DNA from 3 places in the Pseudomonas benzopyrenica genome. Region 3 is predicted to be linked to each of the others. Evidence: riboswitches for the same ligand, from Rfam matches in the RefSeq annotation. Region 3 holds a riboswitch; each other region holds the start of a gene.
The links. A riboswitch is a leader RNA that binds a small molecule or an ion and turns the genes downstream of it on or off. The one in region 3 is predicted to bind cobalamin.

Region 1 (4,269 bases), 1.9 Mb from region 3:
AGGTCGAGGATCTCCAGCTGGTGCTGGATATCGAGGTGGTTGGTGGGTTCGTCCAGCAGCAGTTCGCTGGGCTCCTGGGCCAGGGCGCGGGCGATCTGGGCGCGCTGGCGCTCGCCGCCGGAGAGGCTGTGCCAGCGCCGTGCCGCCTTGTCGACCAGACCGACCTGGGCCAGGGCGCGCTGGCAGACCTCGGCGTCGCGCGCGCTCCAGGCATCGAGCAGGCCACGATGGGGCGTGCGCCCCAGGCGCACCACCTCGGCCACCGAGAGATCGGCCTCGGTACCGGCCTGCTGCTCCACCAGGGCGACCCGGCGCGCCAGGTCGCGGCGGCGCAGCTCGGCCAGCGGCGTCGCGTCGAGACTGACCCCACCCTCCTCCGGCCGGCGCAGCCCGGCCAGCAGCCGCAGCAGGCTGGACTTGCCCGAGCCATTGGGGCCGAGCAGTCCGAGCACCCCGCCGGGCGGCACCGCGAGGGTCACCCCGGCGAGGATCGGCTGGCCACCGGCGCTCCAGGCCACGTCCCGCGCGGCGAGGCTCATCGGACCTCCCGCGCGCGGTAGAGGATGAAGGCGAAGGCCGGCGCGCCGACCAGGGCGGTGACCACGCCGATGGGCAGGGTCTGCTTGGCCACCAGGGTGCGGGCGACGATGTCGGCCAGCACCATGAACAGCGCGCCGATCAGCGCGCAGGTGGGCAGCAGCCGGCCATGCCCGGGGCCGACCAGGAAGCGCGCCACATGGGGGATCACCAGGCCGACGAAGCCCACCGCGCCCACCAGGCTGACCAGGCAGGCGGTGATCAGGCCGGTGACCGCCAGCAGCAGCAGGCGCAGCGGCCCCACCGCCACGCCCAGGCTGGCGGCGGCGTCCTCGCCAAAGGCAAAGGCGTCCAGCGCCCGGGCGCAGGCCAGGCACACCAGCAGACCAGCGAGCACCACCCCGGCGGCTAGCCAGACGTCCGGCCAGCGCACCCCGGCCAGGCTGCCGAGCAGCCAGAACATCACGCTGCGCGCCTGCTCGGCGTTGGCCGCGGTGGCGACGATGTAGGCGGTCAGGGCATTGAACAGCTGGGAGGCGGCCACCCCGGCGAGGATGATGCGGGTGCTGCCGCCACTGCCCAGAAAGGGCAGCACCACGGCGAAGGCCAGCACGGCGCCGAGAAAGGCGCCGAGCGAGACCCCGAGCACCCCGCCGCCGACGCCCAACAGCATCACCAGCACCGCACCGGTGGAGGCGCCGGCCGACAGCCCCAGCACATAGGGTTCAGCCAGGGCGTTGCGCAGCAACGCCTGGAGGATGGCGCCGGAGACCGCCAGGCCCGCACCGCAGCAGGCGGCGACCAGGGCGCGACTAAGGCGGTATTCCCAGACGATGCCCTGGACGATGCGCTCCACCGGATAGGGCCCCAGGCCCAGGCCGTTGGCGATGGCCTGCAGACTGGTCAGCGGGGCGATGGGCATCTCGCCGAAGGAGGCCGCCAGCACCACGCTCGCCGCCAGCGCCAGCACGGCGGTCAGGCCCAGCAGCCAGCGCCAGGGCCGGGCCCCCTCGGCTGCCAGGGGCAGGCTCATGGTTGCGGCTTGGCCAGATCGGCGGCCAGGGTCTCGACGCTGTCCACCACCCGCAGCGAGGGATTGAGGGTCGGGGCGTCCACCACCAGCAGGTGGTTCTCGCGCACCGCGCGCAATTCGCGGGTCAGGGGATCGCTGCGCAGGAAGGCCAGCTTCTTGTCGACGTCATCGGCGGGATAGAGACGGCGGTCCATGCGCGCCACCACGATATAGTCAGGGTCCAGACTGGCGATGCGTTCCCAGCTCACCGCCGGCCATTCCTCAGCGCTGTCGACCACGTTGCGCAGGCCCAGGGCGCGGGCGATCCAGGCCGGTGCGCCGAGGTTGCCGGCCACCCAGGGATCGCCTTCCAGGCGCGGGCTGGAGAACCAGAACAGCACCGAACGCCCCTGGACCCCGGCAGCCTTGGCCTGCTCCCCAGCGGCGGCGATGCGGCGGTCCAGCTCGGCGACCAACTGCTTGCCGGCCGGCTGCACATCGAGAATGGCCGCCAGCTCCTGGGCCTCGCGGGTCACCAGCTGCATGTCGAAGGGCGCGCTGCGGCTGCCGTCGCTGTTGGAATCGGCGGTCACTGCCTTGCCTTCGCAATCGCTGGGCGCCACATAGGCGGCGATGCCCAGCTTAGCGAAGCGCGGGAAGTCCGCCACCTCGCCGCCCGGGCCGACGTGATAGGTGTACTGCGCCGCCACCAGGTCCGGCCGGGTGCCGACCACGGCTTCGAAGCTGGGGGCGTTGTCGGCCAGGCGCGGAATGCCCTTGCCCTCCTCCTGCAGGTCCTTCGGCAGGCCGCCGAACCAGACCCCGGTACCCACCAGGCGCGCGCCCACGCCCAGGCGCAAGAGCAACTCGGTACTGGCCTGACCCAGACTGACCAGCCGTTGGGGCGCACGCTCGAAGACCAGGTCGCGACCGCAGTTGTGGATGGTCAGCGGATAGGTCGTGGCAGCCTGGGCGCTAAGGGCGGAAACAGATAGCAGGCCGGCGGCGAGCAGCGGTGAAAGACGGCGAAGCATGGACTCTCCTTGGGATGACGCGTCCCTTGTGGATGATGGGTATCCCCTGGCGAGGTCTGGCTCGCTTCTTACGAAGCTCACAGTGGCGCGACCGCGCCGGACTCTCACCGGCTTCCCGCCAGGGAACAGGAAGGTCGCCGAGGGTGGGCCAGCGGCGACCAGGATTCAAGCATTAAATGTTACTTTATAACAATTCCGGATCATACCAGCGCGGCGTATAGACCCACTCGCCGCCATCGGCCCGCGGAAAGCGCCGGGTATGGCTGGAGCCGAGGATCACCAGGGTGCGCGAATCCACCATGTCGCTGCGCAGGGCGCCGAGGCTGGTGTATTCGAGACCGCCACCCGGACGGCCGACATCGCGACCGAGGATCACCGGGGTGTTCGCCGGACGGCAGCTGCGCAAGACGTCCAGCGCCCGCTCCAACTGGTGCGGGCGGGCCTTGGAGATGGGGTTGTAGAAGGCCATGGCCAGGTCCGCTGCTGCGGCCTGGCGCAGGCGCTGCTCGATCACCGCCCAGGGCTTGAGGTTGTCGGACAAAGAGATCAGGCAGAAGTCGTGGCCCAGGGGCGCCCCGGCCAGGGCGGCGCTGGCCATGGCCGCGGTGATGCCCGGCAGGATCTCCAGCTCGACCGCCGCCCAGCGCGGATCATCGGCGCCTTCCAGTACCTCCAGCACCGCGGCGGCCATGGCGAAGACCCCCGGATCGCCGGACGACACCATGACCACCTGACGACCGCTGGCAGCCAGCTCGAAGGCATGGCGGGCACGCTGCAATTCTTCACGGTTGTCGCTGGCATGGGCCAGCTGGTCCGGACGCAAGGGGCCGGCCATCTGCACGTAGGTCGCGTAGCCGAGCACGTCCTGGGCCTCGTCCAGAGCGCGGCGCACTACGGGTGCCATGAGCTCGGCCGCACCCGGGCCGAGGCCCACCACGCTGAGGCGTCCGCGGTGCTGGCCGAGGTCCTCGGCGTCCAGGGGCCGGTCATGCAGGTGCAGGGCGATGCCCCGCTCCTGGGCCCGTTCCACCGTCGTCAGGGCGAAGTCCGGCGTGTTGGCGTCGACGAATCTCAACGGCACATCCAGTGCCTGGCTCAGCTCGGCCAGGCCGGGCACGGCCATGTCTTCCGCCCGCGCCAGCAGCACTGCCACGGCACATGGCGCATAGCCGGTGCTGGCAAGCAGTTCGGTGACGGCGGCAGCGGTGGCATCGGCGCGTACCGCCACCAGCACGGCGCGGGGATGGATCAGCAGGGTATGGTCGTCGGCGCTGGTCATGGGCGAGACCAGGATGCGCTGCCGCGCCTCGGGATCGCGAGCCAGGGGTACCTCATCCAGCCAGGGCGCCTCGCCCTCGATGCGTACCGGGGCGCCGGCCAGCAGATCGGCCACCCGATGCTTGGCCACGTCGACGTCGGCCAGGGCATAGCCGGCCGGTGGATCGAGCAGGCAGGTGCCGAATCTCAGTTCGCCACTGGTGGTGATGGCCGGGGCCACGTCCAGCAAGGTACCCAGCTGGCGAGCCAGACGGTTGGCACCGGCCAGACCGCCCAACAGCGGCACCACGGCGCTGCCGTCTTCGGCCACCGCCAGCACCGGCGGCTCGGCGGTCTTGTCATCCAGCAAGGACGCCAGGGTGCGGATGACGATACCGGCGGCGCAGAGCACCACCAAGGGCCGCTGCT
Region 2 (4,269 bases), 990 kb from region 3:
TTTGCGCGCCGCTGCTGCTGGGTCGCGATCCCCTACAGATCGAAGCCCACAGCCGGGCGCTGCTGCGTGGCTATCTGGGCTTCAACGGCAGCGGCGTGGAAACCCGAGCGGCTTCGGCGCTGGACATCGCTCTCTGGGACCTGTTCGGCCAGGCTATGGGCGTGCCCATCCATCAGCTGCTGGGTGGCCAGGTCCACGAGCGGATGCGCGCCTATAACACCTGCGCCAGTCCCAACTTCAATACCGGTGGTGAGCAGCGCCGGTTGATCGCCAAGGGCGAGGCCCGCGTGGCCGGGCGCTACGACGATCAGGTGGCGGCGGTGGAAAACCCCGGTGAACTGGCCCAGAGTCTGGTGGACGAAGGGTTTGCCGCCATGAAGATCTGGCCCTTCGATGCCTTCGCCCTGGCCAGTGGCGGTCAGTATCTGTCCAGCACCGATTTGCGCCAGGGTCTGGAGCCCTTCGCGCGCATCCGGGAGGCGGTCGGCGATGGCATCGAGGTGATGTGCGAATTCCATTCCTTGTGGAATCCAACCTGCGCCCTGCAGATCGCCCGAGCACTCAAGGAGTACAACATCTTCTGGGCGGAAGATCCGATCAAGATGGATCACGTTCAGGGGTTGGCGGATTTCCGGCGGCTGGCGGGCATTCCGGTCTGCGGCAGCGAGACCCTGGCGATGCGCGGTGCCTTCCGCGATCTGCTGGCGGCCGATGCGCTGGACTATGTGATGGTGGATCTGTCCTGGTGCGGAGGGCTGAGCGAGGCGCGCAAGATCGCCACCTTGGCCGAGGCCTATCAGAAGCCCATCGCCCCGCACGACTGCACCGGACCGGTGGTGCTGATGGCCTCGCTGCATCTGGGGTTGGCCTCAGCCAATGCCATCTTTCAGGAAGTGGTGCGAGCCTATCTGGCGGGCTTCTATCGTGAGCTGGTCACCGAGCTGCCGGTACTGGAGCAGGGCTGGCTGCTACCGCCAACCGCACCGGGCCTGGGCACCGCCCTGCATCCGGCGCTGCGTCAGCGGCCGGACCGGATCGGGCGGGTATCAGCGCGGTAAGGGGTTCAGGCGGCCATGGCCGCGCAGGCATCGGCGCAGGCTTCACAGGCCCGAGCGCAGGCCTGGCAGTGATCGGCCTTGTGCTTGCCACATTCGGCGGCGCAGGCACGGCAGGTGGCCAGGCACAGGGCGCAGGCTTCGGCGACGCGATCGCTGTCGCGCTGCATGAAGGTGGCGGCCAGGCGACAGGCGTCGGCGCAATCGCGATCCAGGCGGACGCAGTCGCGCATCATGTCCAGATTGGCTTCGCCCAGGCAGGCGCTGGCGCAGGTTTCGCAGGCGGCGGCGCAGTCGAGGCAGGCCTTGATGCAGGCGGCGAGGGTGGCATCGTTCATCCGGTAGCTCCTGGCGGTGGGTGCTTAGGGTGGACCCGTCCGCTCGACGCCGAGTTCGGGCGGTGCCATCGATTGACGCTCTCCCGGCTAGTCCGTACCCTGCGCCCTTGCACGTGGTGCCCCGCCTGGAGCGGGGTGAAACAGGGAAGCCGGTCGAGCCGGCGCTGCCCCCGCAACGGTAGTTGAGCAGTAGCTGCGCGATGCCCACTGGCCCTGGCCGGGAAGGGGCGCGGCGGATGCCACCAGGCATCGGCTCACCAGCCCGGAGACCGGCCACGCTTGCGCTCATCTCGGCGATGCGGAGGGCTTCGCGCGGCGTCGCCATCTGCCTTGCGCGGGTGGCGTCTCTGCCCGTTTCTCCGCCGCGCCCGCACCTGGAGAACCGCCCCATGACCGACACCCCCGATTCGACCAGCCCCGAGCGCGACGAACGCCACCGCGCGCGCATGGTGCGCAAGAAGGCGGTGATCGACGCCCGTATCGCCGACGCCCAGGACGAGCGTGGCCTGCTGCTGGTGCATACCGGCATCGGCAAGGGCAAGAGCAGCTCCGCCTTCGGCATGGCGGCGCGCGCCCTCGGCCATGGCATGCAGGTGGGCGTGGTGCAGTTCATCAAGGGCCGTCGCGACACCGGCGAGCAACTCTTCTTCAAGCGCTTCCCCGACGAGGTGCGTTACCACGTCATGGGCGAGGGCTTCACCTGGGACACCCAGGACCGCGCCCGCGACCTGCAGTCGGCTGCCGCCGCCTGGGCGGTGGCGGTGGAGCTCCTGCGCGATCCAGCCATCGGCCTGGTACTGCTGGATGAACTCAACATCGCCTTCAAGCACGGCTATCTGGACGTCGATCAGGTGCTGGCCGATCTGGCTGGACGTCCGGCGCACCAGCACGTGGTGGTGACCGGCCGCGGCGCCCCGCCGGCGCTGATCGAGGCCGCCGACACCGTGACCGACATGAGTCTGGTCAAGCATGCCTTCCAGTCCGGCGTGCGCGCTCAGCAGGGCATCGAATGGTAAGGGATACGCGACACTGCCCGGCGCTGCTGATCGCCGCTCCGGCCTCCGGGCAGGGCAAGACCAGCGTCACCGCCGCCCTGGCCCGGCTGCATGCCCGCCAGGGGCGACGGGTGCGGGTGTTCAAGTGCGGTCCGGACTTTCTCGATCCGATGATCCTGGCCCGCGCCAGCGGCGCGCCGGTCTACCAGCTCGATCTGTGGATGATCGGCGAGGCCGAGAGCCGGCGCCTGCTGTGGGAAGCGGCGGCGGAGGCGGACCTCATCCTCATCGAAGGCGTCATGGGGCTGTTCGACGGGCAGCCGTCGGCGGCGGACCTGGCCGAGCGCTTCGGCGTACCGGTGCTGGGAGTGATCGACGCCGCGGGCCTGGCGCAGACCTTTGGTGCCCTGGCCTATGGCCTGGCCCACTATCGGCCGAGCCTGCCCTTCGCCGGGGTGCTGGCCAATCGCAGTGGCAGTCCGCGGCAGACCCAGTTGATCCGCGGCAGCCTGCCGGCGGGCATGACCTTCTTCGGTAGCCTGCCGCGCGATGCCGGCATCGAGTTGCCCAGTCGTCACCTGGGGCTGATCCAGGCTGACGAGGTTACCGACTTGGATCGCCGTCTGGACATGGCGGCCGACGCCCTGGGTGCCAGTTCCGACATCGAATTGCCGCCGCCGGTGGCCTTCGCCGAGCCGGAACCGGCCGTGGTCGAGCCGCTGCTGGCGGGGGTGCGCATCGGCGTGGCCCGCGATGCGGCCCTGGCCTTCATCTACCAGGCCAATCTGGATCTGCTGCGCAGCCTCGGTGCCGAACTCCAGTTCTTCTCCGTGCTCGCCGACCCGGCGCTGCCGGAGGTGGACAGCCTCTATCTGCCCGGCGGCTATCCCGAGCTGCACCTGCAGACGTTGTCCAACAATCTGGGCATGCGCGCGGCCATCCGCGCCCATCACGCCGCCGGCAAGCCGATCCTCGCCGAGTGCGGCGGCATGCTCTATCTGCTCGACGAACTCACCGACAAGGCCGGCGAATCCGCCAGCCTGCTCGGGCTGCTGCCCGGCAGCGCGCGAATGCAGGCGCGCCTGACGGCGCTGGCGCTGCAATCGGTGGAATTCGAGCAGGGCACCTTGCGCGGCCACACCTATCACCACTCCGCCCTGGAGTCGCCCGAGGCGCCCTGGGCGCGCGGGTTGTGTCCCAATGGCAAGGCGGTCGCCGAGGCGGTCTACCGCGACGGTCGCCTCACCGCCAGCTATATTCACTTCTACATGCCGTCGGCACCCGCCGCGGCCGCCGCGATGCTCAAGCCGTGACCACGACCCCCTATACCCCCGCCGAACAAGCCGCCGTCTACCGAGCCATCGCCGAGCGCCGCGACATGCGCCATTTCTGCGGTGGCGAGGTACCTCCCGAACAACTGGCCCGGCTGCTGGGTGCTGCGCACCAGGCCCCCAGTGTCGGGTTGATGCAACCCTGGCGCTTCCTGCGCATCAGCGATCCAGCCCTGCGCCAGCGCCTGCACGAGCTGGTGGAGGAAGAACGTTGCGCCACCGCCGAAGCGCTCGGCGAGCGCAGCGACGACTTCATGAAGCTCAAGGTACAGGGCATTCTCGATTGCGCCGAGGTGCTGGTGGCGGCCCTCATGGACGGCCGCGACGCCCATGTCTTCGGTCGCCGCACCTTGCCGGAAATGGACCTCGCCTCGCTGTCCTGCGCCATCCAGAATCTCTGGCTGGCGGCGCGCTGCGAAGGCCTCGGTATGGGCTGGGTGTCGCTGTTCGAACCGGAAGCCGTGCGCAGGCTGCTGGAGATGCCGGAAGGCGCGCAGCCGGCGGCCATCCTCTGCCTGGGACCGGTGGAAGCCTTCTATCCGCGCCCGAT
Region 3 (4,269 bases):
CAGCGCGGTGTCGGTCTCGTCCAGCAGCCGCTCGACTTCCGTCAGGCAGGCCGCCTCCTTGAGGCTGGCCACGGCGATGGGCAGCGGATTCAGCCCCTGGGCCTCGAGTTGCGCGCAGAAAGCGTCGATGAAGGCGGTATTGGCCGACTGCAGATGGGTGCGGTAGAACAGCAGCGCCGCCGTGGGCCAGTCCTGTCGCCAGCGTTGGCGCCAGCCGGCCAGCCCCAGGCCTTCAGGCTGATAGACCGCCACCCGCGGCAACTCCCTCGGTGGCTCGTAAAGGTATCGGGCATCCAGGCATTCGGCGGCCAGGCAGTGCAGGAAATCCCGGGCATTGCCCAGGCCGCCTTGACGGAGGTAGCGCCACAGCCGTTCGGCCAGGTCCGGTGCCACGGTGCCCAGAGCCATCAGCTCAGGGTCAGGGCGATCGCAGCCGGGCACTGCGATCAGGGTCAGCCCCCGCGCGGCCAGCTCGGCGAGGCGTTCCATGCCATAGCGCCAGTAGCCCTGGCCGCCATGCAGGGAGATGAACACCACTCGCGCCTGGCTCAGCACCTCCTCGACGTAGAGGTCCACCGAGGCGTGGTTCTGCAGCTGCATGGGATTGGCCAGGCGCAGGCTGGGATAGCCGGCATCCAGGGTACGAGTCGCCTCGGCCAGCAGGGCCAGATGCGAATCGCCACTGCAGAGCACGACGATCTCACCCGGCGTCTGCGCCAGATGGGCGATGCCGTCGTCCGGGACGAAGCCGCCCGGCTGGGTACGCAGCAGATGCATCTGGCGTCAGGCGACCGCGGCGCGCAACTGGGCGGTGATCGCCGCCTGGTCCAGCTCCTGGCCGATCAGCACCAACTGGGTGCTGCGGGTCTCGCCGGTCTTCCAGGCACGGTCGAAATGCTTGTCGAAGCGGGTACCGACCCCCTGCACCAGCAGTCGCAGCGGCTTGCCGGCAATGGCCGCGAAGCCCTTCACCCGCAGCACGCCATGGCTCTTGACCACCTCGGTCAGCGCCGCCAGCAGGGTCGCTTCCGCCACCTCAGGCAGGTCTACGCCAAAGGAGTCGAATTCATCGTGGTCATGGTCTTCATGACCTTCGAGGTCATGGTGGGTCGGACGGCTGTCGATATGGGCCTCGGATTCGGCTTGCAAGCCCAGCAGCACCGACAGGGGCAGCACGCCACGACTGGCTTCCACCACCTTGACCGCGGACGGCAACTCTTTGCTCACCTCGGCGCGGACCCGGGCCAGGGCCTCGGCGTCCAGGCCATCGGTCTTGTTGAGGATCACCAGGTCGGCACTGGCCAGTTGATCTTCGAACAACTCGTGCAGCGGCGATTCATGGTCCAGGTTGGGGTCCTGGCGGCGCTGGGCATCCACCTGCTCGGGATGGGCGGCGAAGGTGCCGGCCGCCACCGCGGGACTGTCGACCACGGTGATCACCGCGTCCACGGTGCAGGCGTTGCGGATCTCCGGCCACTGGAAGGCCTGCACCAGAGGCTTGGGCAGCGCCAGGCCGCTGGTCTCGATGAGGATGTGGTCGATGTCGCCGCGACGCGCCACCAGCTCCTTCATCACCGGAAAGAATTCTTCCTGCACGGTGCAGCACAGGCAGCCATTGGCCAATTCGAAGACGCGGCCCTGGGCCTCTTCTTCGGTACAGCCGATGCTGCACTGGCGGAGGATCTCGCCATCGATGCCCAGCTCGCCGAATTCGTTGACGATCACCGCGATGCGGCGGCCTTCGGCATGGTCGAGCATGTGCCGCAGCAGGGTGGTCTTGCCGGAACCGAGGAAGCCGGTGACGATGGTGACGGGAGTCTTGGCCAGGGTTTTCATGGGCTGCCCTTAGAAAGAAAGCGAAAAAAGACGGGCAGGCATGCCAGGCGCTCGCGCAGCGGCAAGGCCCTGGTGGCAGCCCGGATCACCCCGCCCGGTTGCGTATGGAAAGCTAGCGAGGCAGGTCTCCTGGCTCACGGCGCCCTACTCCAGCCTTCCCGCGTGAGCAGTGGCCTTAAAGCTTGTTCATCATTTCGCGAGCTAGCGTCAATTATGAACAGGCTCTGTGGAGAGGCTGAAGATGCCGCTTACAGTTGCGGGGGCAGCCGCGGTGTCGCACCGCGTTCCCTTTCAAGCTCTTGCGGACAAGAGCACCTCGAAGCCCGACAGGCTACGAGTGCCCCGCCGGGGTGTCAATCGAACAGGCTTGACCGTCGGACGACCCGCGTGGTCTGCTCGCCCCTGCTTCAGGTGTCGCGACTCCGCCAGGGGTCGCGGTGAAACGGGAAGCCGGTCCAAGTCCGGCACTGCCCCCGCAACGGTAGACGAGCGCAGGATCACGATGCCACCCGGCTGGCAAGCTTGGGGAAGGCGATCCTGGTAGTCGTACGGGAATGCGGTCTTGCGCGAGCTAGCACCTGGCAAAGCGGAACCCTTCAAGGAAGCGCAATTTACCGAGAGTAAATGAGCACTCCGCGAAGGGCTTCAACGCTGCCAGGCCGACGCGCAGCCAAGACCGCACCTTGAGACCCTCGTGAGTCCGGAGACCGGCCTGTCGCTTTCAAGCAACCCGCGGTGGGCGGTCGTGCTGGACGGCGGCCGCCTGCGGTTCGCTGCCTCGGCGCGTCCCTGCCGCTTCGACTCCGAGGCCTTGCCATGACCGCTACCCGCTCGACGACCGCCCTGCCCCAGCCTCATACCCATACCCGCGCCCAACGCCTGACCGCTACGCTGCTCGCCTGCCTGCTCGGCCTGGGCCTGGTGTTCCTGGCCGGTTTCTCCCATGTCGAAGCGCTGCACAACGGTGCCCACGATACCCGCCACAGCGAAGGCTTCCCCTGCCACTAAGAGGAGTACGTCATGTTTCAGCGTATCGCCTTCAGTGCCGGCGTGGCCGGGCTGCTCGCCGCTCTGTTGCTGAGCATCTTGCAAAGCGTCTGGATGACGCCGCTCATCCTCCAGGCGGAAACCTACGAGGTCCAGACCGAAGCCCCGGCCATGGCCGAGCACCAGGATCACGGCGAGGAAGAAGCCTGGGCCCCGGCAGATGGCTGGCCGCGCACCCTGTCGACCTTCGGCGGTAACCTGGTGGTGGCCGTGGGTTTCGGCCTGGTGCTCGCCGGCCTGTTCAACCTGCGCGCGCCGAACCGGACCTACCAGGGCCTGCTGTGGGGGCTGGCCGGCTACGCCACCTTCTGCCTCGCGCCGAGCCTGGGCCTGCCACCGGAGCTACCAGGCACGGCCGCGGCGGACCTCACCCTGCGCCAGGCTTGGTGGATAGGCACCTCGGGCGCTACCGCGGCCGCCCTCGCCCTGCTGGCGTTCGCCCGCCACCCAGGCTTCAAGATCGCCGCTCTGGGCCTGCTGGTCATTCCCCACTTGCTGGGAGCGCCCCAGCCGGTCGCGCATGAGAGCCTGGCACCACAAGAACTGCAACGGCACTTCCAGATCGCCGTGCTGGTGAGCAACCTGCCTTTCTGGCTATTGCTAGGCCTGGCGTGCAGCTGGCTGTTCCGCCGTCAGGAGCCGCAAGGCTGATGGCGCTGGTCCTGGGCCTAGGTTGCCGTCGGGATTGTTCGGTGGAGGAGCTTGCCGAGCTGGCGCAAGAGGTGCTGCAGGAAGCCGGCTGCGACCGTGCCGCCCTGACCGCCTTGGCGACGGTGGCCAGTCGACTCGAAGAACGCGGACTGCGCACCCTCGCCCAACGCTGGCAGCTGCCCTTACAGGGCTTTCCCGCTGAACGCCTGGCGCAAGAACGCGGCATAACCTCAGCCAGTAAGCGGGTGTTGCAGCATGTTGGCAGCTCCAGTGTCGCCGAAGCCGCGGCCCTGGTGGCAGCCGGTGAAGGCGCCCGCCTGTTGGTGAGCAAACGCAAGAGCGCGGCGGCAACGGCAGCCTTGGCCTACGCCTGAGACGCCGCTTGCGCTTCGGCGTCGCTGACCCGGGCGCGGACATGGATGGGGCTGAAGGGCTCGTTCTGTACCAGTTCCACCAGGGCTTCCTTGACCAGCTCGAGGATCGCCATGAAGGTCACCACCACGCCGAGACGCCCCTCATCCAGGGTGAAAAGCGCCACGAAGGGCACGAAGGCGCCATCCTTGAGGCGCTCCAGCACCTGACTCATGCGCTCGCGGGTGGACAGGACCTCGCGGGTCACCTGGTGACTCTCGAACAGATCGGCCCGGCGCAGGACCTCACCCATGGCCAGCAGCAACTCGCCCAGCTCCACCTCGGGCAACAGCTTGCGCGCCCGTGCCTCGGGCGCCGGCAAGG

Region 1: it holds a riboswitch for cobalamin, as region 3 does, so the genes downstream of both, V6W80_RS21070 (ABC transporter substrate-binding protein) here and V6W80_RS12090 (CbtB domain-containing protein) in region 3, are expected to answer to the same signal.
Region 2: it holds a riboswitch for cobalamin, as region 3 does, so the genes downstream of both, cobO (cob(I)yrinic acid a,c-diamide adenosyltransferase) here and V6W80_RS12090 (CbtB domain-containing protein) in region 3, are expected to answer to the same signal.

The regions. Positions count from the first base shown of each region.
Region 1 is NZ_CP145723.1:4,450,941-4,455,209, forward strand. Features, by position in the region: gene V6W80_RS21060 (ABC transporter ATP-binding protein) at 1-539, opposite strand, end outside; gene V6W80_RS21065 (FecCD family ABC transporter permease) at 536-1,570, opposite strand; gene V6W80_RS21070 (ABC transporter substrate-binding protein) at 1,567-2,583, opposite strand; cobalamin riboswitch at 2,615-2,761, opposite strand; gene cobJ (precorrin-3B C(17)-methyltransferase) at 2,768-4,269, opposite strand, start outside.
Region 2 is NZ_CP145723.1:1,562,678-1,566,946, forward strand. Features, by position in the region: gene V6W80_RS07165 (mandelate racemase/muconate lactonizing enzyme family protein) at 1-1,058, shown strand, start outside; gene V6W80_RS07170 (four-helix bundle copper-binding protein) at 1,064-1,393, opposite strand; cobalamin riboswitch at 1,489-1,685, shown strand; gene cobO (cob(I)yrinic acid a,c-diamide adenosyltransferase) at 1,783-2,409, shown strand; gene V6W80_RS07180 (cobyrinate a,c-diamide synthase) at 2,403-3,701, shown strand; gene bluB (5,6-dimethylbenzimidazole synthase) at 3,698-4,269, shown strand, end outside.
Region 3 is NZ_CP145723.1:2,547,778-2,552,046, forward strand. Features, by position in the region: gene cobN (cobaltochelatase subunit CobN) at 1-777, opposite strand, end outside; gene cobW (cobalamin biosynthesis protein CobW) at 784-1,836, opposite strand; cobalamin riboswitch at 1,939-2,170, opposite strand; cobalamin riboswitch at 2,229-2,566, shown strand; gene V6W80_RS12090 (CbtB domain-containing protein) at 2,653-2,844, shown strand; gene V6W80_RS12095 (CbtA family protein) at 2,857-3,534, shown strand; gene V6W80_RS12100 (cobalamin biosynthesis protein) at 3,534-3,908, shown strand; gene V6W80_RS12105 (segregation and condensation protein A) at 3,899-4,269, opposite strand, start outside.